2 regions of the Secundilactobacillus malefermentans genome follow, and region 1 is predicted to be linked to the other one. Evidence: predicted binding sites of a transcription regulator. Region 1 holds the regulator's gene; the other holds the start of a gene.
The links. The regulator Rex, encoded in region 1, represses fermentation and respiration genes when NADH is low (regulators of the CRP and FNR family bind a similar motif). The targets are predictions, from matches to a motif close to TTGTGAANTANTTCACAA.
Positions count from the first base shown of each region.

Region 2: a site for Rex is predicted at 2,950-2,967, ahead of FGL90_RS02990 (shikimate dehydrogenase). Genes of this name have one in related genera too.

Region 1 is NZ_CP042371.1:1,534,242-1,544,631, reverse strand. Features, by position in the region: gene FGL90_RS07485 (APC family permease) at 1-1,197, opposite strand, end outside; gene groL (chaperonin GroEL) at 1,428-3,053, opposite strand; gene groES (co-chaperone GroES) at 3,082-3,366, opposite strand; gene FGL90_RS07470 (redox-sensing transcriptional repressor Rex) at 3,528-4,160, opposite strand; gene FGL90_RS07465 (ABC-F family ATP-binding cassette domain-containing protein) at 4,361-6,322, shown strand; one part of gene FGL90_RS07460 (IS3 family transposase) at 6,364-7,253, opposite strand; one part of gene FGL90_RS07460 (IS3 family transposase) at 7,253-7,742, opposite strand; gene tsaD (tRNA (adenosine(37)-N6)-threonylcarbamoyltransferase complex transferase subunit TsaD) at 7,817-8,854, opposite strand; gene rimI (ribosomal protein S18-alanine N-acetyltransferase) at 8,874-9,326, opposite strand; gene rimI (ribosomal protein S18-alanine N-acetyltransferase) at 9,341-9,907, opposite strand; gene tsaB (tRNA (adenosine(37)-N6)-threonylcarbamoyltransferase complex dimerization subunit type 1 TsaB) at 9,891-10,390, opposite strand, start outside.
Region 2 is NZ_CP042371.1:598,625-609,014, forward strand. Features, by position in the region: gene aroD (type I 3-dehydroquinate dehydratase) at 27-755, opposite strand; gene FGL90_RS02985 (MFS transporter) at 781-2,007, opposite strand; gene FGL90_RS02990 (shikimate dehydrogenase) at 2,034-2,915, opposite strand; gene FGL90_RS02995 (LysR family transcriptional regulator) at 3,057-3,986, shown strand; gene FGL90_RS03000 (MFS transporter) at 4,027-5,238, opposite strand; gene FGL90_RS03005 (GlsB/YeaQ/YmgE family stress response membrane protein) at 5,404-5,667, opposite strand; gene FGL90_RS10380 (hypothetical protein) at 5,767-5,943, opposite strand; gene FGL90_RS03010 (NAD(P)H-dependent oxidoreductase) at 5,936-6,616, opposite strand; gene FGL90_RS03015 (transporter substrate-binding domain-containing protein) at 6,753-7,628, shown strand; gene FGL90_RS03020 (amino acid ABC transporter permease) at 7,651-8,316, shown strand; gene brnQ (branched-chain amino acid transport system II carrier protein) at 8,376-9,770, opposite strand; T-box leader at 9,900-10,137, opposite strand; gene FGL90_RS03030 (cold-shock protein) at 10,286-10,390, opposite strand, start outside.

The DNA.
Region 1 (10,390 bases):
CCGTTCTCTAAACCAGTGAATAATCATCCCTGATTGCGATAAAGTAAATGGCACGAAAACGCCAACTGCATACAATGGAATCAATAGTTTGGTCTGTCCATGGAATATCAAGATCAAAATGATGGCCCCAAATGCTAATGAAATAATACCATTTGAATAGCCCAATCGATCTCCCCGGTCTAAGTACGCATGCGGCAAGAACTTGTCCTTTGCCAAATTATAAGCAAGGATTGGAAATGCCGAGAATCCGGTGTTAGCAGCTACCGCTAAAATTAAGGCAGTTGATAATTGCAAGATATAGAACATGATGCCGTGACCAAAGACGCCCGCACCAATTTGTGAAAGTACGGTTTGCTCTCCGTTTGGCCGAATCCCCATGTAGTAACTCAAATAGGTGATGCCGGCGAAGAAGATACCCAAGATAACTGCCATTATTGAAAGTGTCGCTGCAGCGTTTCTTCTCTTTGGCTTATGGAAGTTAGGAACCGCATTACTAATGGCTTCAACACCTGTTAGTGATGAAGATCCAGATGAGAATGCCTTAAAGAACAGGACAGCTGTCATCCCCTGAATTGGGGCATTGACACTTGCTGCCGCGTGATAGACGATTTGACCGGTCATAATATTATAACCACCCCAAACAATCATCCCAATAATCACGACAATAAAGAGATAAACGGGAACGGTCAAGAATGCAGCTGAATCACGTAATCCTCGTAAATTAAGAGCCATGATGCCAATCACAATTAAAACGGCAATCAAAACTCGCTCACTACTTAAACTCGGAATCGCCGAGGTAATGGCCTCGGTTCCTGAAGTAACAGAAACGGCAACCGTCAACATGTAGTCAACTAGCAGTGATCCACCAGCAACTAATCCTGCTGACGTTCCCCAATTTTTACTAGCAACAACATAGGCGCCCCCTCCATCTGGGTAAGCGTGAATAATCTGTCGATAAGACAATGTAATTGCGAATAATAGTACCAAGACCAAAGCAGCAACCCATAATTGATACATTAATGCCGCTGCTGAAAGTGTAATAAGTACCGTCGTAATTTGTTCAGTCCCATACGCCACAGATGATAACGCGTCTGAAGAAAGTAGTGCAAGCGCCTTAAACTTTGTGAGCGCTTGTCCTCCTTCATCTGCTGTTTTTAACGGCTTACCAATAAGTATCCGTTTAAGATATCGCCACATACTACTACTCCCTCGAAAACTGATTTTCATTAATATCAAACTTAATTTTCAGACTTTATCGTCCAACGAAACAAAAGTATTTTACTCCTTTTGTGCATGCAATACTATAAATAATTTACATAAATGAAATAGCAACACATAGCCATCATAAGTCAAATCAATTTGTTTTCCAACCCCAAAGAAAAAGAACTCAAAACGTTAAGTTTTGAGTTCTTTAAGTTGTTACTAGATTACATCATACCGCCCATACCTGGTTGAGCAGGAGCTGCAGGTGCTGCACTATCATCCTTTGGCTCATCAGCTACAACAGCCTCAGTAGTCAAGAGAAGTGCTGAAACTGAAGCAGCATTTTGAAGAGCTGAACGGGTTACCTTGGTTGGGTCAACAATTCCGGCCTTAACCATGTCAACATATTCACCAGTTGCGGCATTGTAGCCAGTACCTGGTTCCAATGACTTCAAGTGTTCAACAATGATTGATCCTTCAATACCAGCATTTTCAGCAATTTGACGAACTGGTTCTTCTAGTGCACGTCTGACAATGTCGACACCAGTAGCTTCATCACCAGTAGCCTCAACGCTTGCTACATCATCAATAACGTTAATTAAAGCAGTTCCACCACCAGGAACAAAGCCTTCCTCTACAGCGGCTCTTGTGGCGTTTAGAGCATCTTCAATTCGATACTTGCGTTCTTTTAGTTCGGTTTCTGTTGCGGCACCAACACGAATAACTGCGACACCACCAGAAAGCTTTGCTAAACGTTCCTTTAATTTATCACGATCAAAGTCTGAAGTTGTTTGGTCGATTTGTTGTTTGATTTCAGTGACACGTTCGCTGATAGTAGCCTTATCGCCGGCACCTTCAACAACCGTAGTCGTATCTTTGGTAACGTTAACCTTGTTAGCTTGGCCTAATTGATCAAGTGTTGCGTCCTTCAAGTTCAAGCCAAGATCATCAGTAATCACAGTCCCACCGGTTAATACGGCGATATCTTGAAGTTGGGCCTTACGGCGATCGCCAAAGCCAGGAGCCTTAACAGCAACAACGTTAAAGGTTCCACGCATCTTGTTAAGAACAAGAGTTGGTAATGCCTCACCAGTAATGTCATCAGCAATGATTAAAAGTGAACGGCTTTGTTCAACAACTGATTGAAGAAGTGGCAAAATATCTTGAATATTACCAATCTTCTTGTCGGTAATCAGGATATATGGATTGTCGAGGTTTGCTTCCATCTTGTCGTTGTCAGTGACCATGTATTGTGACATGTAACCACGATCAAATTGCATTCCTTCAACAACGTCTAAACTCGTATCAACACCACGTGATTCCTCAATCGTGATGACACCATCATTGCCAACCTTGTCCATTGCATCAGCAATTAGCTTACCAACTTCTTCGTTTGAAGAAGAAATTGAAGCGATTTGAGCAATATCATCCTTAGTGGTTACCTTATGTGACATTTTGTGGAGTGCAGCAACAGCTTCAACGGTTGCTTTTTCAATCCCACGACGAATGCCAACAGGGTTTGCACCAGCAGTCACGTTTTTCATTCCTTCAGTAACGATAGCTTGCGTTAAAACAGTGGCCGTTGTTGTTCCGTCACCAGCAATATCGTTCGTCTTTGAAGCAACTTCAGCAACTAATTTAGCACCCAAGTTTTCGAAATGATCCTTTAACTCAACTGCCTTTGCAATCGTTACACCATCATTAGTAATGGTTGGGTTACCGTAAGATTGTTCGAGCACAACGTTACGTCCCTTAGGACCAATGGTTGTCTTTACTGTGTTTGCTAATTGATCAACACCACGTAACATAGCGCTACGAGCGTCTTCAGAGAATTTTATTTCTTTTGCCATTTATTTTCACCTCATCAATAATTTTTTATTATTCTACAATCGCAATGATATCTTTGCCATGAACAACTAAGTATGACTTGTCGCCATCTTTGACGTCAGTACCTGCATACTTGTCAAACAAAACAGTGTCTCCTATTTTTACATCGGGCGCAATTTCTTTGCCACTTTCCAGTAAAGTACCTTTGCCGACTGCAACTACTTTTGCAGTTTGTGGTTTTTCTTGCGCATTACTTGCAAGGACAATGCCACCAACAGTTTGTTCCTCTTCTTCTTGTGCCTCTAAAACGACACGATCACCTAATGGTTTTAACACGTGAATCCCTCCAATAAAGCTTTTTTATGTTTTTTTGTACTGTTAGCACTTGAATACTTCAAGTGCTAATCACAATTACAACTATATGATTTTTTATATCATAATGCAAGTCATTTACTCCGCAAAAAAAGTGACGTTGCCATTGCAACATCACTTTGAAATTAAGACTGATAATTATCTAGGAAGTAAATGAGTGTTTGTAATTCATTCGTCAAATCAACGTTTTGAACTCGGACATCATCTGGCACTGTCACTCTGAGAGGTGTAAAGTTTAAGATTCCTTTTACGCCACCCTTAACGACATCATCCGTCACTGATTGTGCAACGTTAGACGGAACAGTAATGATAACCACTTCAATTTGTTGGTCTTTTAATTGTTCCTGTAATTGATTCATTGGATAAATTGGAACGCTACTTTGAATAGTATTAACAATATCCTCTTTTACATCAAAGGCAGCACTAATTCGAACGTTACTATTTTGGTGGAAATTAAAGTTTAGAAGTGCGTTCCCTAAATTACCAACACCAATAAGCGCAACGTTTGTTAACGTGTCTTGGTTTAAAATTTTCTTGAAGAACTCAAGTAATTTTTCAACATCATAACCGTAGCCACGTTTACCTAAAGCCCCAAAATATGAAAAATCACGGCGAATCGTAGCCGAATCAACCTTAACTGCTTCTGATAGTTCCGTTGAAGAAACCCTCAGCTTATCTGAATCCTTTAAAATATTTAAATAACGATAATAAATGGGTAACCGTTTGGCAGTTGCCCGTGGTATTTTGGTTTCACTCAAAATGTTTCCCTCCTTGATTATTCCATCACCCTATACGATTTGGCTGATTACTTAATTAGATTGTGAATTTATATTTCCTAGTTATTGTAGCATAAACGCCCTTCTTGTGAAATGATTTGCAAAATTTTATCTGAATCCCCTGTCTTATAGGTAATCAAATATGATAAAATAGTTTCACTATACACGAAAGGTTGATGGCAATTATGCTCCTACAAGTTCAACACGTTACTCGTCGATTTGGCGCGGATCCCTTATTTGAAAATGTAAACTTAGATGTGCCAGATAATGGAAGAGTTGCGTTAGTTGGCCGAAACGGTGCAGGTAAATCAACCTTAATTCACATTATTACCGGTGAAGAGGCTCCAGACGAAGGTCAGGTGACGATGAAACGTGGCTTAACTATTGGCTACCTTGCACAGGATACGGGTCTTGATTCTGATAAAACCGTTTGGGAAGAAATGCTAAGTGTCTTCGCTGGTCTCATTGAAATGGAAGCCAAGATTCATCAATTAGAAGCCAAGATGAGCGATCCGGAAGTCATTCAGAACGAACAATTATTTGAAGAGACTTCCGTACAGTACGACCATCTACAGCATGAGTTTCGCGAACAAAACGGCTTTGGCTATCAAGCTGAAATTCGTGGCGTCCTTCATGGATTCGAGTTTGATGAATCTTACTACGACCGTAATATTACAACGTTATCGGGTGGGCAAAAAACACAACTTGCCCTTGCGAAACTTCTACTGGAAAAACGGGACCTCCTTATTCTTGATGAGCCTACCAACCATTTGGATGTCGAAACGCTGACCTGGCTTGAAGGCTATATTCAATCCTATAAGGGTGCCCTGCTGATTGTTTCCCATGACCGATACTTCCTAGACAGAATTGTGACCGAAGTTTATGACATGTCATTAGGGTCAGTTGCACACTACAAAGGTAACTATTCCAAGTTCATGACCCTCAAAGCGGAGAAGCTCAAACGGGAATGGAAAGAATATGAAAAGCAGCAAACAAAAATTACCCAGCTCGAAGATTTTGTGAATAAAAACATCGTTCGTGCCTCCACAACAAAACGCGCCCAGTCCCGCCGGAAACAACTCGAAAAAATGGACGTCATTGATCGCCCAGAGAATGAAGACAAGGTCGCCCGCTTTAGATTTGATTCTTCTCGGACCAGCGGAAATATTGTTCTAACTGTTAAAGATTTAGCAGTGGGCTACGGTCTCCAGAAAGTCTTATCAGAGCCAATCAACCTAAACATTAAAAAGCACCAATCCATTGCAATTGTTGGCCCAAATGGTGTGGGAAAATCAACCCTCCTCAAAACAATTTTAGGTCGAATTCCCGCCATCCGTGGAACCGTCGAATTAGGAACTGGCGTCGATATTGGTTATTACGATCAAGAACAAGCGTCTCTTCACGATAAAAAAACGGTACTTGCTGAGTTGTGGGACGATCATCCTACTACTCCTGAAGCGGATATCCGCTCTATCCTAGGCAGTTTTCTATTTACTGGTGAAGATGTCGATAAGCTCGTCCACAACCTAAGTGGTGGCGAAAAAGCCCGTTTATTACTGACTAAACTGGCATTACGTCATGACAACTTTTTAATTTTAGATGAGCCGACCAATCATTTAGATATTGACAGTCGTGAGGTTCTGGAACAAGCACTCAATGAATTTGATGGCACCATACTTTTCGTTTCCCATGACCGATATTTCATTAATCAAGTTTCGACTTCGGTTGTCGAAATCTCACAGGAAGGGTCAACCCTCTTCTTAGGTGACTACGACTACTTCACAAACAAAAAACAGGAACAGGCAGAAATTGCGGAACTTGAGCTCCAGGAGCAGCAAGCTGCTGACACCACATCGGTAAGGTCAAAACCAGCTCCCATCACAACAGACTATCAGAAGTCAAAAGAGAACCAGCGCCAGCTTAGAAAATTAAGTCGAGAAGTTGATGCATTGGAACAACAGGTAACTGATTTAAGCAATCAAAAATCCGAAGTAGAACTTCAAATGACAAAACCAGCATCGTTTAACGATCCAGCTAAAATGACTGACCTACAATCCCAACTTTCCAAAATTACGACAGAATTAACTGAGTCTGAGGATCAATGGGAAGAAAAATCAATCGAGTTGGAAAACCTATCCAATTAAAAAAATTGCAATGAAGTGAACCCCAAATATTGGACGAAACTTTAAGCAACTTTCTGGGTGGTAAGAGTTCGGTATTTAACCGGACTCTTACCACCCAGTTTTGTTTTAATTCTAGAAAAATTATAATATTGAATCCAGCTCGATATTGCTGAAGTTAACTCTTCAAGCGTATTGAGCTCTTTTTGATAGTACACTTCTGCTTTCATTATGTGAAAGAAGCTTTCCATTGCGGCGTTATCTAAACAGGTTGCTTTTCGAGACATACTTTGAATAATTCGACGTCGTTTCAAAATCTGAACCCAACGAATATTCTGATATTGGAATCCTTGGTCTGAATGGATTGTTGTGCGATAACCTAATTGTTTGGGAATGCGATTGATTGCTGACTCTAAAACCTTTGTCGTGAATGTCACAGTTGGATTTAAAGAAATATTATAGCTAAGTACTTCGCCAGAAAACAAATCATAGATACACGTAAAATAAGCACGCTCTTCAATCGTTTTCTTGCCCCAACGAATTTCAGTAATGTCTGTCGTTAATTTTTGATAAGGACGATCTGACATGAACCGGCGGTTAAGTCTGTTTTTCGCAATAGTGCCAACCGTTCCTTTATAAGAATTATACTTTCGAGATTGTTTACTAAAGGCAGTCGACAGTAGGTTTAATTTTCGCATCAAGCGTAATACTTTCTTGTGGTTAACGACTATACCCATTTCGCGTAATTGCCCAGTAACCTGACGATAACCCGCCGCAGGAGCCTTAGTCTTGAAATCAGTAATTGTTTGTTTAAGTCCCGCGTCTTTGTCGCTATCAACGGCAACGTGACTTACAGCGTAGCTGTATGTACTTTTGGCCATTCCAACTACTTTGAGGATCTTGACAAGCTTATAGCTCGACCTTAATTCTTGGATGATTTGTGCTCGTCGTCTTGTTGTGATCGAACCAAGGCCTTCAATTTTTTTAGATATTCGTTCTCAATCTTTAGTAATTCGTTCTCTTCGCGTAAATGTTCTAGTTCACTTTGCTTCTTAACTTTCTTGTTTTGTTTATTCGTTGGCATTAGCTTTGGTTGCCCCTTACCACGATACAAGGCATCAACACCATTTCTTTCGAAAGAACGTTGCCATTGCCAGATTGTGGACGGCGCAGAAATATCGAAGTTAAGGGCAGTTTCAGTTAAGGACGCCTGGTTCGTTTTCATCCATTTTAAAACATTTACCTTAAAGGAGCCATCATAAACTTTTCCTGGTCTTCTAACTTCAAGTCCTTCAGTACCGAAATGTTGATATTGTCTGATCCATTTATTAACGGTTGTATAACTTTTGATCTGGTATTTACGAGCGATTAACTTAAGTCCGAGCGAAGTGGTCAAATAGTCTTGAACAACCTTAAATTTAAATAGTTTAGTGTATTTTGTCATAGTAAAACCCCCGGTATTGGATTTGGTCCAATACCGGGGGTTCACTTCACAATCATAATTGATTGCAATTTTTTTTATGCACTAGTTCCCTTTGCCCAATCAAACTCCAGACTGGGATCCGCATTTAATTTAGCGCCCACAAAATTTTTCCGTTGATATTCCACATAAGCCTCAGCACCAATCATGGCCGCATTATCCCCACAAAGAGGTAATGGTGCTTTTATGAAGGTAACATTGGGGAATTCTTGAATCTCCTGATCTAATCGATCTCGAAGTCCTTTGTTAGCCGCAACTCCTCCAGCTAAAATAAGCTGCTTAACGGGGTATTTCTGAAGTGCCTTTTTGGTTTTATCAGCTAACACGTCCACAACCGCTTGTTGAAAGCTGCATGCCAAATTTTCACGACTTAACGTTTCACCAATTTGATCAGCATGATGAACCGTATTGATAAACGCACTCTTTAACCCACTAAAGCTAAAGTCAAAGTCATCCGTTTTGTCCATTGCCCTTGGAAATTTGAAGGTGTCCGTGCCAATATGTGCCAATCGGTCAACTTCTTTACCAGCAGGATAGTTGATGCCCATTACCCGACCAATTTTGTCGTAAGCTTCTCCTGCTGCATCATCCCGGGTTTCACCAATAATTTCAAATTTGCCGGGCTCATTCATTAGCACCAGTTCTGTATGTCCACCAGAAACCAGCAATGCGAGTGCTGGAAATTCAATTGGCTGAACGTACCGAGCCGCGTAGATATGACCCGCCATGTGATTAACTGGAATTAAGGGTAAGCCATGGGCAAACGCAACGGTCTTTGCGGCAGTCACTCCCACCAACAAAGCCCCCACCAAACCGGGACCGTACGTCACCGCAACGGCGCTTAAATCAGTGTAATCAACGCCAGCTTGTTCCAATGAATCATCAATGCAGCTCGTAATTTGTTCAATGTGATGACGGCTTGCAACTTCCGGCACAACCCCGCCAAATCTTTGATGACTTTTTATTTGCGTTGCCACAATGTTCGACAAAATTTCCTGTCCATTTTTAATGACCGCCACACTTGTTTCATCACAACTGGATTCAAACGCTAAAATTAAAGTGTCTTCATTACTCATAAGTGAAAATTTTCCCTTCTTACATAATCTTTTTTAATAAATTTGCGTCCTCTTCAGGATCTCGATAATATCGTTTTCGTTGACCAACTTTAACAAATCCCAGTGACTGATAGAGCTTGATAGCTGACAGATTGGAAACTCGAACCTCCAAGAAAAGTTGCGTTCCCTTGTCCAGCGTCTTAAACCACTCCGTAAACAATTTTCGCCCAACGTGCTGGTTCTGTTTAGCAGGTAAAACTGCCACATTTGTGATGTCAATTTGATCAAGCACGACCGTTGTTCCCAGGAACCCAATAATTTGTTGATCTTGATAAATAACAAAATATTGGCTTTCAGGTCTAAAAATATCGCTCCTGAACGCCTGGATTTTCCATGGAGAACCAGTGTCATAAGCAGAATCTGCCACTTCGTAGATTTTCTTAATCAATGTATTTTGACGTTTCGCAGCATCGGTTAGTGCTTCAAATTTCAAACTTTTATTATCCATTAGTTAAGTATCAGCGTCATATCTTGCGCATCTTCATGGTCGCCAAAATAATAGCCGCGTTTGATGCCATCATTTTGAAATCCAAGATCCCGATAAATTCGTTGTGCGTGCTCATTACTGATTCTGACTTCTAAAGTGACCCGTAGATATTCCAATTCACGGGTTTTTTTGATAACCGTCGTCATTAAGAAATAACCTAGCCCGCGATTCTGATAATCGGGCACAACCGCAATATTCGTCACGTGGGCCTCTTTTTTTGAATGGTCAAAAGAACACCCGACAACAGCGAGCAATCGATCGTTCCGCCTTAAAACTAGGTAAAGACGGTCATTGATTCGATTAATCTCAGCAGCAAACGCCGTAGAATCCCACGGTGTTTTTCCGCCATAAACAGCCCGTTCAATTCCCAATATTTCGGGAATATCAGTAAATTGGGCCTTTGCCAAAAAGTAGAGCGTATCTCGAATTTCGACTTGATGATTCTTAACATCTAACAGCTCACGTCGTTTAAGTCGCTCTTGTTGTTTAAATATATTCTGGTACCAAGTTTTAAATTTTTTCAACATACGAACCAGCGTCCTCTTCTGGATGTTGTTTTTTCCAATCAGCTTCTGCCTGCGTTAATCTTAAATAATTAGGTACAAAGTCATTAACATCGGTTACTAATTGCAATTTTTCTCCTAATATTCCTAATCTAGCAGCTTGTGGCAGATTATCGACACTATTGGCTAACAAATAGTTATCGTTAAATTTATCCGCAAAATGAGTGCCATCACCAATGACGTACACCGTTTCAGCCAACGCATCTACCTGACGATAAAAATCATCAAAATCGACGTGCTGATCCGCAAGAACGCTCTCTGGAACCCCACCTTTCATTCGGTATAATCCTGTAAAAATATTATTATTTCTGGCATCAAAAATTGGCCAAACTAATTGCCCGTCACGTTGGCAATTTAAGGCTAACGCTTGAAGACTAGAAACACCCACCAAACCTATTTTTAAGGTGTCTGCTAATACCTTCGCGGTCGTCACACCAATTCGAATTC
Region 2 (10,390 bases), 940 kb from region 1:
TGTTTACTCCTTTACTTTGGCTTTTACTAGCTTAACTTTAAATCTTCAAGTTCGTTCTTAAGGTGAGCCAATGAAATTTGGCCAGGAGCTGAGGCTGCACCCACAGTTGCAAATGTCAGGCATGAGCCAAACACTTCGCCACTTAAACGAGAAACTTTTCCTAAATCACCCATCGACATGGTAATGATTGGTTGATCTAATTTTTCATTAGCTTCATGAGTAGCAGTTAACAATGTTAAAACATCATCAACTGAAGTTGGCATGACCGCAATCTTTGGAACGTCTGCGCCAAATTCTGCCATGCTCGTCAAACGAGCAACAATATCGGCTTCATCTGGGGTTTCATGAAAGTGATGATTACTCATAACAACCTTGACGCCATTAGCGTGAGCCGCTTCGACAACAGCCTTTACTTTGGTTTCGTCGTGATAGCGTTCAACGTCTAATGCATCAGCGTAGTTACCGGCAAGAACCTTCTTACAAATTTCAAAATAATCATCATCAGAAAGTTCAAGCTCCCCACCCTCGCTCATCGTTCTAAACGTAACGAGCAAAGCAGTTTCACCCAAGGCTTCACGGAGAGAATCCCCGACTTTAGTCAATTGGGCTTCATCTTGGACGCCTTCAAAATAGTCAATCCGCCATTCAATCAAATCGGCGCCTGCTTCACGAGCCTTTGTGGCCTGCTTAACGAGCTCTGATTCAGTTGTACCGGTAATCGGAACGGCCATTTTAGGACGACCTTCACCAAGCATCGTACTTCTCAATTTAACAGTATTTTTACTCAAGGTTAGCGCCTCCTTGTCGTTTTTTACCAAATAATTTATAGTATCGAATTGTAATTAAGACGGCTAGAACAAATCCTGCAAGCGCGATGAAAACGTCAAACAAGATAATGTTTGCCAGATTTGAGGACATTGCACCAGTTAACAGCGGAATTGTAAACGAAGCGATTGATCCTGCTGTATAAAAGGCACCCGTAATTGTTCCTTTTCCTTTGGGGAAGAAGGTTGACATAACAGTTAGTCCTAGTTGCATAACGCCACCAGCTGCTGAGAAACCAACAACGAATGACATAATTGAACAAATAAGTGCTGTAGGGAACAGATACATTAGAAGTAATGATGCGAATGATAGTAAGGTATAAACTCCCAAGAATTGAATTTCCTTAACAGCCTTTTTAGCTAAAACGGCTGTTAACAACACACAAACAATTGAACCGATACTGTAGTAACTGATTAATGCCCGTGAACTTGTATCTCCCATGTGCGCTATGCTTGCACCATATTGGCTCAACCACTGACTAACAAGGTAGAAAGTTGCTTGAGAAATGTAACCGTAAAGGATGAAGAGTGTTCCATCAATCCATAAGTTACCTTCTTGTAATTTGGCACCTGGGCCCTCTTCTTTTTCTTCTTCTGCTTCAGCCTCTTTAGCATCCTCATTTGGAGCTGGGAATTTACCAGCAAAGATAACGAAGATTAAACTGATTAAGAGAACAACGAGAGCGACAACGAATGACCAGCCAAACCACATTTTGCTAGCAACTAAGAAGCTAACAAATAGTGGCAAGATGAATTGTCCTGCAGAAATGAAGGCTTTTAGAACAACGTTGGCAGTTCCTTTAGCATTGGGAAACATTTCCATCAAAGCTGGATATGTCCCAGAATCAAGGAACGAATTTGCAATTCCGGCTAAGATACCAAAAATGTAGGCCACCGCAATCGAGGAACTCATTAATATCCCACCAAAGAACAGCATATAGGTGATTATCCCCAAAATAACAAATGGTTTACGCCCAAATTTATCTGATAAGGCACCTGAAACTAGTAGGACAATGATTCGTCCAATTCCCAATGAAGAAATAACAACTGCAACCCCACCGGCATTTGTGTGCCATTTAGTTGCAAGCATTGCCATGTTTTGCGCCAAGATAATGACACCAATACCATGGATAAAGTAGTTCATATACAAACTTATAGCAGTTGGCATATAACGATTTTTCATGTTTAAACTTCCCCTTTATGTGTGGACTATTTGGCGTCGTCGCCGAATAGAATTTCACGAATGTAATCAACTGGCATATCTTTCTTAGTCCAAAGCTTGAATGCGGCTGCGCCTTGTTCGAGCATCATGCCTAGACCGTTGAATACATGCTTAACACCTGCTTTTTCAGCAACTGCCATCAATTTAGTATCTCTTGGTGCGTAAACTGTATCGAATACGATTTGGTCTTCACTGAACCAAGTTGGGTCGGTAACTAAAGTCTGATCTTGAAGTGGATTCATACCAACACTAGTTGCATCGGCGTAAATGTATGAACTAGCAATTTCCTTCTTGAAATCGTCTTGATCTTCAAGTTCATGAAGGGTTGCTTTGCAGTCAGTTTTTTCGTTGATAATATCAACGTTACGTTTAGCATTGTCGAAGAATTCATCATGACGGTTAAAAATTGAAATTTCTTTAACACCATCTAAAGCAGCTTGGATAGCCATTGGAGTAGCAGCACCACCGGCACCGGCCAACGTCATCTTCTTACCGCGAATATCAAGTCCTTCATCAGCTAATGACTTCATGAAGCCAATTCCGTCAGTCGTGTATCCTGTTAGAACACCGTTATCGTTAACAACTGTGTTAACAGCACCAATCATTTCGGTAGCTGGATCTAATTTATCTAGTAATGGAATCACTTTTTGCTTGTTAGGCATTGAGATGTTTGATCCACGCATGTCTAAAGTCCGAATGGCATCAATTGCGCCAGGTAACTTCTCATTTGTGATTTCAAAAGCAAGGTAAGCAAAGTTCAAACCTAATTTAGCAAAAGCATTATTGTGCATTGTTGGGGACATCGAATGTCTGATTGGGTAAGCCATCAAACCAATAAGTAATGTGTGTCCGTCAAGTCGTTCTGTCATAATATAATCACTCCTAAATAAATTTTTGGGTAATTTGTTACTCAATTCACTTGCAATGTTAGCACTTACACCTATAATAATAAATAAGGATAAGTGTGGTAATCAATAGAAGTTCTCTATCAATAGAAGCTGGTGAACATTTTGAACATTAAACATTTGGTTTACTTCAAGGAGTTAGCGCGTACTGAGCACATGTCACAGGCGGCAGAAAATCTCGGGATTTCTGAGCCTTCACTTAGCTATGCCATCAAAAAGTTAGAAGTTGAACTTGGTGTGCCGCTTTTCGAACCGGATGGCCGAAACATCAAATTAACCCACCTTGGTGGTCTCTATCTCAAGTACATCACCGCAAGCATTAACAGCCTGAATCATGGGAATGACCTCATCAAACAACTGATTAATCCGAATAAGGGCTACGTTAAACTGGGATTCACCTACACGCTTGGCCAAAGCTTGGTTCCGGAACTCATTAAGCAGTTCTCCATTCAAGAAAATAATCGTGAAATTTCGTTTGAATTAAACCAAAGTTTCACCGCCCAACTATTGCGGGACTTATACGATGAAAAATACGACGTTATTTTATCCTCCGATGTCACTCAGTTTGGTGATCAGGATCCCCATAAAATCTTTAATTTCACGCCGATTGTCGAACAAGAAATAAAGTTAGCAGTTCCCTTTGACCATCCCCTCGCACAGGAAGCAGAGGTTCGAATGGCAGATATCGGAGATCAGCCATTAATTATGTACTCAAAGAATAGTGGATTAAGACCCCTAATCAATCAAATATTAGAACGTGCGGACATTCAGCCAAACATCAAATTTGAGATGGTTGATGATCACTCAATCGTTGGCTTTGTACGCCAAGGGCTGGGAATTGCGCTAGTGCCAAATCTCCCCCAACTCAATCAAGAATTTGTGAAACTAAAACCAATTGTTGATAATCCGGTTAATCACGAGCTGTTTTTGGTAACCAAGCAGAGTCAGTTCATCACCCCCTCTGTCAGCCGATTCCAGGAATTTGTTAAGAGCTACTGTTGGCAACACTATACAAATAAAGATCGATTAATTTAAAAAACGTCAACCTAGTTTTCACTAGGCTGACGTTTTTAAGTTACACAAGTTTTTCAGTCGTATTCTGTGGGCCATTTTTAAGAACAATAAACACAATAATACTGCAAAGGACGCCGATTACTGCGATTCCCACATCAAACCACATAATATTATGAATGCTCGTTTTAGAAATGAAAGCCGTAAAAACTGGAATCGTGAACGAAGCCAGGCCCCCAGCCGTATTGTAAATTCCGGTGATTCGTCCTTTCGTTGCCGGAAAGAGATTACTCATGACGGTTAAGCCAATTTGCATCACGCCACTTGCCGCCGATGCCCCGATAACAAAGGATCCAATATACATTATCCCCGGAATAGGAAGCAGCGACATAGCAATCAGTGCAATCAAGGAAACCGTTGTATCAAACAGCATGAACCAAACCGGCCGAATGAACCGCTCCACTAAAATAGCTGAAATCACAACACCAATAATTGAACCGACACTGTAAATACTAACAAGCAATCGGGCATGGACCATATTTAAATTAACAACCTCACTGCCGTACTTGGTTAACCATTGGCTAATCAGGTAAAAGGTGGCCATTGAAATGTAGCCGAAAATTGTCAAAATAATTCCTAAAAATAGATTCCGTTTGCTCGTCTTCGGTTTCGCAACCGGTGTCGCTTTCTCAACCTTTTTTGGTTTTGATTGCGTGGGATTATTTAATTTAACATTTCTCAAAAAGACGAGACTTATCGCCATTGCCACGGCACAAAAAATGAATGACCAGCCGTACCACAACTTTACAAACGACAGGACCGCAACAAAGATAGGCAAAATAAGTTCACCTATCGACGCAAACGCTTTAATCAGGATATTAGCTGAAGCCTGATTTTTGGGATAAAGCTCCATAAGCGCAGGATAGGTTCCAGAGTCCAGAAAAGAATTCGCCATTCCTGCAAAAATGCCACAAACGTACGCTGCTGGAATCGTATGCGACAAAACAATCCCAATGAAAAATAGCATGTACGTCACTATCCCTAATTTAATAAAAAAACTTCTTCCGAAACGATCGGACAAATTCCCGGCTATATATAAAACGAGTAACCGACCGATTCCTAGTGAAAAAATAACCAAAGAAACACCGGCATCATCTGTATGCCAATGTCGGCTTAAAACTGTCATATTTTGAGCTAAGATTACAATGCCCATACCATGCACAAAGTAGTTGAAGTACAAGCACGCTGTTATTTTAAATCGCTCTAAACGAGTCATTGATGCCACCTACGCTTTACTGTAATTTGAATTGATTAACGTGGTGTACGTTCAATATGTAACAAATGAATTAGTCCCATTAAATGCTGAAATGCAACAAAAGTCAACTTTAATTTGTCGGGCAAAAAAAAAGGATGAACCCATTCCGGTTTCATCCTTCCTTACTCAACTAGTCGACTTCCGTTTCGTTCCACCAATGATAAAGGAAACGATTAATACCAATATGATGGCACCGATAATCGATGGAACAAGCGCCATTCCACCAAGACTTGGGCCCCACGATCCGAGGATCATTTCGCCAAGCCATGATCCGACCAAACCGGCAATAATATTGCCAACCCAGCCCAATGGCATATCGCGACTGATGATTGCACTCGCCACAATTCCGATGATTGCGCCGACGATAAGTGTCCAAATTAAACTCAACATGGTCATCATCCTTTCTAAAATCCAAGGGAGTTGCGACTATACCTTGAGTGTAACTGGACACTTTGAATAAACCTTGGAGAAACTTTAGCATTTGTGTGACTACCAGTTTCCGGTGTCCCAGGTCCGTCCGTCAATTTCACCACTCACTTGATTGATTCGCTGGCTGAGCTCTTTTGCTGTATCTTGAACGGCAATGAACAGTGCTTTTTCGTCAAATTTTTGACTTTTCTCCGCCATCATTTGCGACTCGTTTAATAGCCAATCCAAATTATCCATCAATTTCACCCTCCCGCTTGATAAGTGCCAAAGTGTCCTGCAAATCCGACAGTTGTTCGGTGCCATTTTGCAATTCAGTCATGATTAATTGAACTCGCTGCTTGGTCGCTTCATCCAACTCTAGCTGATTCAATCGGCTAATTAGCCAAGTAATTTTAACCTGTAAATTATTTAACGGTTCCTGTGTCAGATAGCGTTGATATTTAATCAGTAGTTGGGCTTTCTCCTCATCCGTTTGGTAGGCAAATTGCGAAATGATCAGTGGTGGTAAAAAGGTCATCCCAAGCTTCAATGCCACTGCCTGAAATGGGGTTGTAATTTCCCCCATTCCAAAGTGTTCAGTCCCACCTCGTTCGTAGGCATCGCTCGGTTGCCCCGTTGAGATAACGAGCCCCAATTGCTTCTCATTGAAGTTCATCGTATCAAATTGGTCAGCCAAAACTAAATCTTCCCACTCTTTCAAACTTGCGGGTGCACTGTACCAATAAAGGGGAAATTGAAAAATAATTCGATCATGATCTAAAAATAAGTTTCGTTCAGCAGCAACGTCAAATGGCATGCTGGAATCTAGTGAATGCCAGGTGACGTTTTCAATTTGTGCAGCTCTTGCCAAAAACTGTTGGGTGTAAGAATTATCAACGTGTGGATGCGCCATTAATATGAGTGTTTTCAACGTTTGCCTCCAGTAAATTTTACCCCTATCATATCATTTAATTTGTGAATGAAAAGATTTGGCTTTTAGGGATTGTTAAAACGCTTTCGCAAACTTATACTGTAACTAGTCTTATTACAGAAAGGATGATATTTCAATGTTAAGTAAGACGAAGCATTTATTGGTTGGTTTATTGGGAATCGCCGTCATCGTGCCTTTGGTATTGGCAGGATGCGGAAAAAAGGAGGGTAGTAATAGCAATGATGTCAGTGTTAATGGCGACAAAACGTTAATCGTTGCCACTTCTGGGACGTTGTACCCTACTTCGTACCACGATACAAAGGGAAACAAGTTAACTGGGTTCGACGTTGAGATTGTCAGAAACGTGGCAAAGGAAATGGGCTATAAAGTAAAGTTCAAGGAACTCAACGTGGATGGTCAATTAACCGCCGTCAAAACCGGTAAGGCTGACATGGCAGCAAACGACTTCGGTATCTCGCCACAACGGAAGAAACAGTTTACCCTATCGACACCTTACAAGCACTCGTTTAACAGCTTGATGGTTCGAAAGAGTGACAATTCTGGAATTCATTCATGGGCGGATATCAAAGGTAAGAAGTCTGCTGGTGAAGCTGGAACCGGTTATCAACGACTTGCTAAGCAATTGGGTGCTAAGCTAGTCAACTACGATAACGTTTCAAATGACGTTTACCTTCGCGATGTTAAGAACGGGAAGACTGATTTTATTGCAAATGATTACTATCTTCAAAAATTGGCGCTCGCCGCAACACCTAACAGTGGTCTGAAGCTCATCAAGAACATGTACTTCAAGACGACTGACGATGGTAGTGGTGTTGGGATCATTATGAAAAAAGGAAACACCAAGCTGGATAAAAAAGTGAATGCTGCTCTAGCAAAACTTAAGAAATCCGGTAAGCTCGCAAAGATTTCAAAGAAATTCTACGGCACGGATGTTTCAAAACAGCCTAAGGTCAAGATTTCAAAAACCTTCACGATTAAAAACGATAATTAGCTTCAAGAATTGAGGTAAGTGGATGAATTGGCTAAGTCATTTCTCAATTCCGAATTTCTTTGACGCACCGCTCGCCGTACAGTCCATTCCAAAAATTTTAGCTGGCTTTCCCATTTCTGCTTTTCTAACGATTATCAGTTTTGCCCTCGCCCTCATTTTAGGATTGTTACTTACCTTGGCGCAGCTTAGTAAATTTCGGATTTTACACTGGCCGGCTCGGGCTTTCATTTCGTTTATGCGTGGGGTTCCCATGCTGGTCGTTTTGTTCATCATCTATTTTGGCTTTCAAACAGATGCAATTCCTGCAGCAATCATTTCATTCACAATTAGTTGTAGTGCATTCATCTCTGAGGTATTTCGCTCCTCATTTCTGGCCGTTAATAATGGTCAATGGGAAGCCGCCTACTCGCTTGGTTTACCATACAGAAAGGTCATCTCAAAGGTGGTGTTACCACAGGCGTTTCGAGTTGCCATTCCGGCCCTGGGCAATATCCTGCTCGATTTGTTCAAGGGAACGTCTTTAGCCGCAATGATTACGGTCACCGATATGTTTATGGATGCCAAAATAGTGGCGGGTGCAAATTTAGATTATATGACAATTTACATCACCATCGCCATTATTTATTGGTTCTTCTGCTGGCTGATTACAATCGGCCAGACCCAGTTGGAAAATCATTTAGCATTATAGCGAAACGCAAAACGGACAAGCCAACTTTTGGCTTGCCCGTTTTATTTATTATTGAAAGATTAACGTCCAGTATTGACCGCACTTTGGCGAGCAAAGACTGGTTTCAGGAAGTGAATTCCTAATCCTAGGACTGCTCCAGCAAGGGCTGGAACTACCCAGTCCATTCCTAAACTAGCGAAAGGTAGAACGCTTTGTTGGAATCCAACGAGTGCTTTACCAAAGGCACTTTGGCTGACAACTGGTGGAAAAGCCGCAACCATATCAAGAAGTGCGGGAACTGACGTGAAGACCACGACAAACGCATAGACAACTGAATCTCGTTTGAACAGTGGTGAGAAAACGGAAAGGAGAATCAATACCATTGCAAATGGGTATAAGAACATCAACATTGGTGTTGACCAGAGAATGATCTTCTCCAAACCGAAGTTAGCGGTTAAGAATGACGCAACACACATGAAACCTAACCATTGGCGATAGCTCACCTTTGAAAAATGCTTATGGAAATCTTGTGCAAATGCAGCAACCAATCCAACCGCCGTTGTCAAACAGGTAACAGTTAGCAATGTTGCTAAAAGCGCATGTCCAACACCACCAAGATAGTGAGTAACCAGTTGGTTGAACGCAACACCACCATCAGCTGAAACTTTATAATGGCCAAGGGTTGTGGAACCAAGCCAGATTAAGCCAACATAGATAACGCCGATCATGGCGGTTGCTAACACTCCGGCTTTGGCGGTAACGCGGGCGTTGCTCTTTCGAGATGTTTTTCCAAGTTGACGAACTGCTGTCACAACGGTTACACCAAAGGCTAATCCTGCCAATGCATCCATTGTGTTATACCCCTGAAGGAATCCATTGAAAAATGAATCACTTTGGTAGGCTGCCGTTACTTTTTGGCTGGCTGCTTGACCCATTGGTGACAAGAATCCTAGGGCGAACACAGAGAATAAAAGAACCAAAAATAGTGGATTTAGTACTTTACCAACACTGCTCATGATGTTTGATTCCTTGTATGACACTAAGAATGCTGTCCCAAAGAAAAGCAGTGAGAACACGAACAGGCCAATTTGACCTAAATTACTTGGTAAAAGAGGTTGAACCCCAACTGAAAATGGAATTGTCGCAGTACGCGGTGTTCCAAAAAGTGGTCCAATTGTTGCGTGAATTAGAATCATGAAGACTAACGCAAAGGCAGAACCAAGCGGCTTGCCAATGTCATAAACGCCTTCAGAATGAGTGACACTAATTGCTAAAACGGATAATAATGGCAAAACTACGGCGGTTACTAAGAAACCAAGTGTTGCAAGTCCCCAGTGTGCACCCGCTAGTTGTCCCAAGTGAATTGGGAAAATGAGGTTTCCTGCACCAAAGAAGAGACCAAAGAGCATTGAACTCACTAATAAGTATTGTTTAACTGTTAACGGTTTACGATTTAAATCTGGCATGTCATTCATAATATGTATTCCTCCAATTAATTTTGTCATTTAAATGTGGTTCCTCTAATGTGACTAATCTGGCCTTTCAAATGATCATCCCCTTCTTTTAATTAACGACGCCAAAAAGCACCCTTAATCCACTTCTGGATTAAGGGTGCTTTGCACGGTACCACCTTATATCGCTATTCCATTACTGAAATAGCCTCATCACGTACAGCAGAATACTGCGATACGCTAACACGATAATGGGTGTGCCCAGTGTAGATTACTATTAGTTCACTACATCGCTCAAAAGGGATTTTCGTCATTATATTTTGCTTCCTCTCACCAACCGAAGCTCGCTTAAAAAATGATAATAACTACTCAACTTTCTCATAGCGTTTTAATTTAAAACTAATCTTAACCAGTTTATGTCCCACTGTCAACCATTAAATCAAAATTTGTTATCTTTATTTTTCTCATAATTCAACTTAAAAAATACAAAAAAAGACTTACCACGAATGGTAAGTCTTCCCGCTTAACATTTAAGTTAATTAAGCAACAGTTACGTTAGCAGCTTGTGGGCCACGATCGCCGTCTTCGACGTCAAGGGTAACATGTTGGCCTTCTTCAAGAGTCTTGAAGCCTTCAGAGTTGAT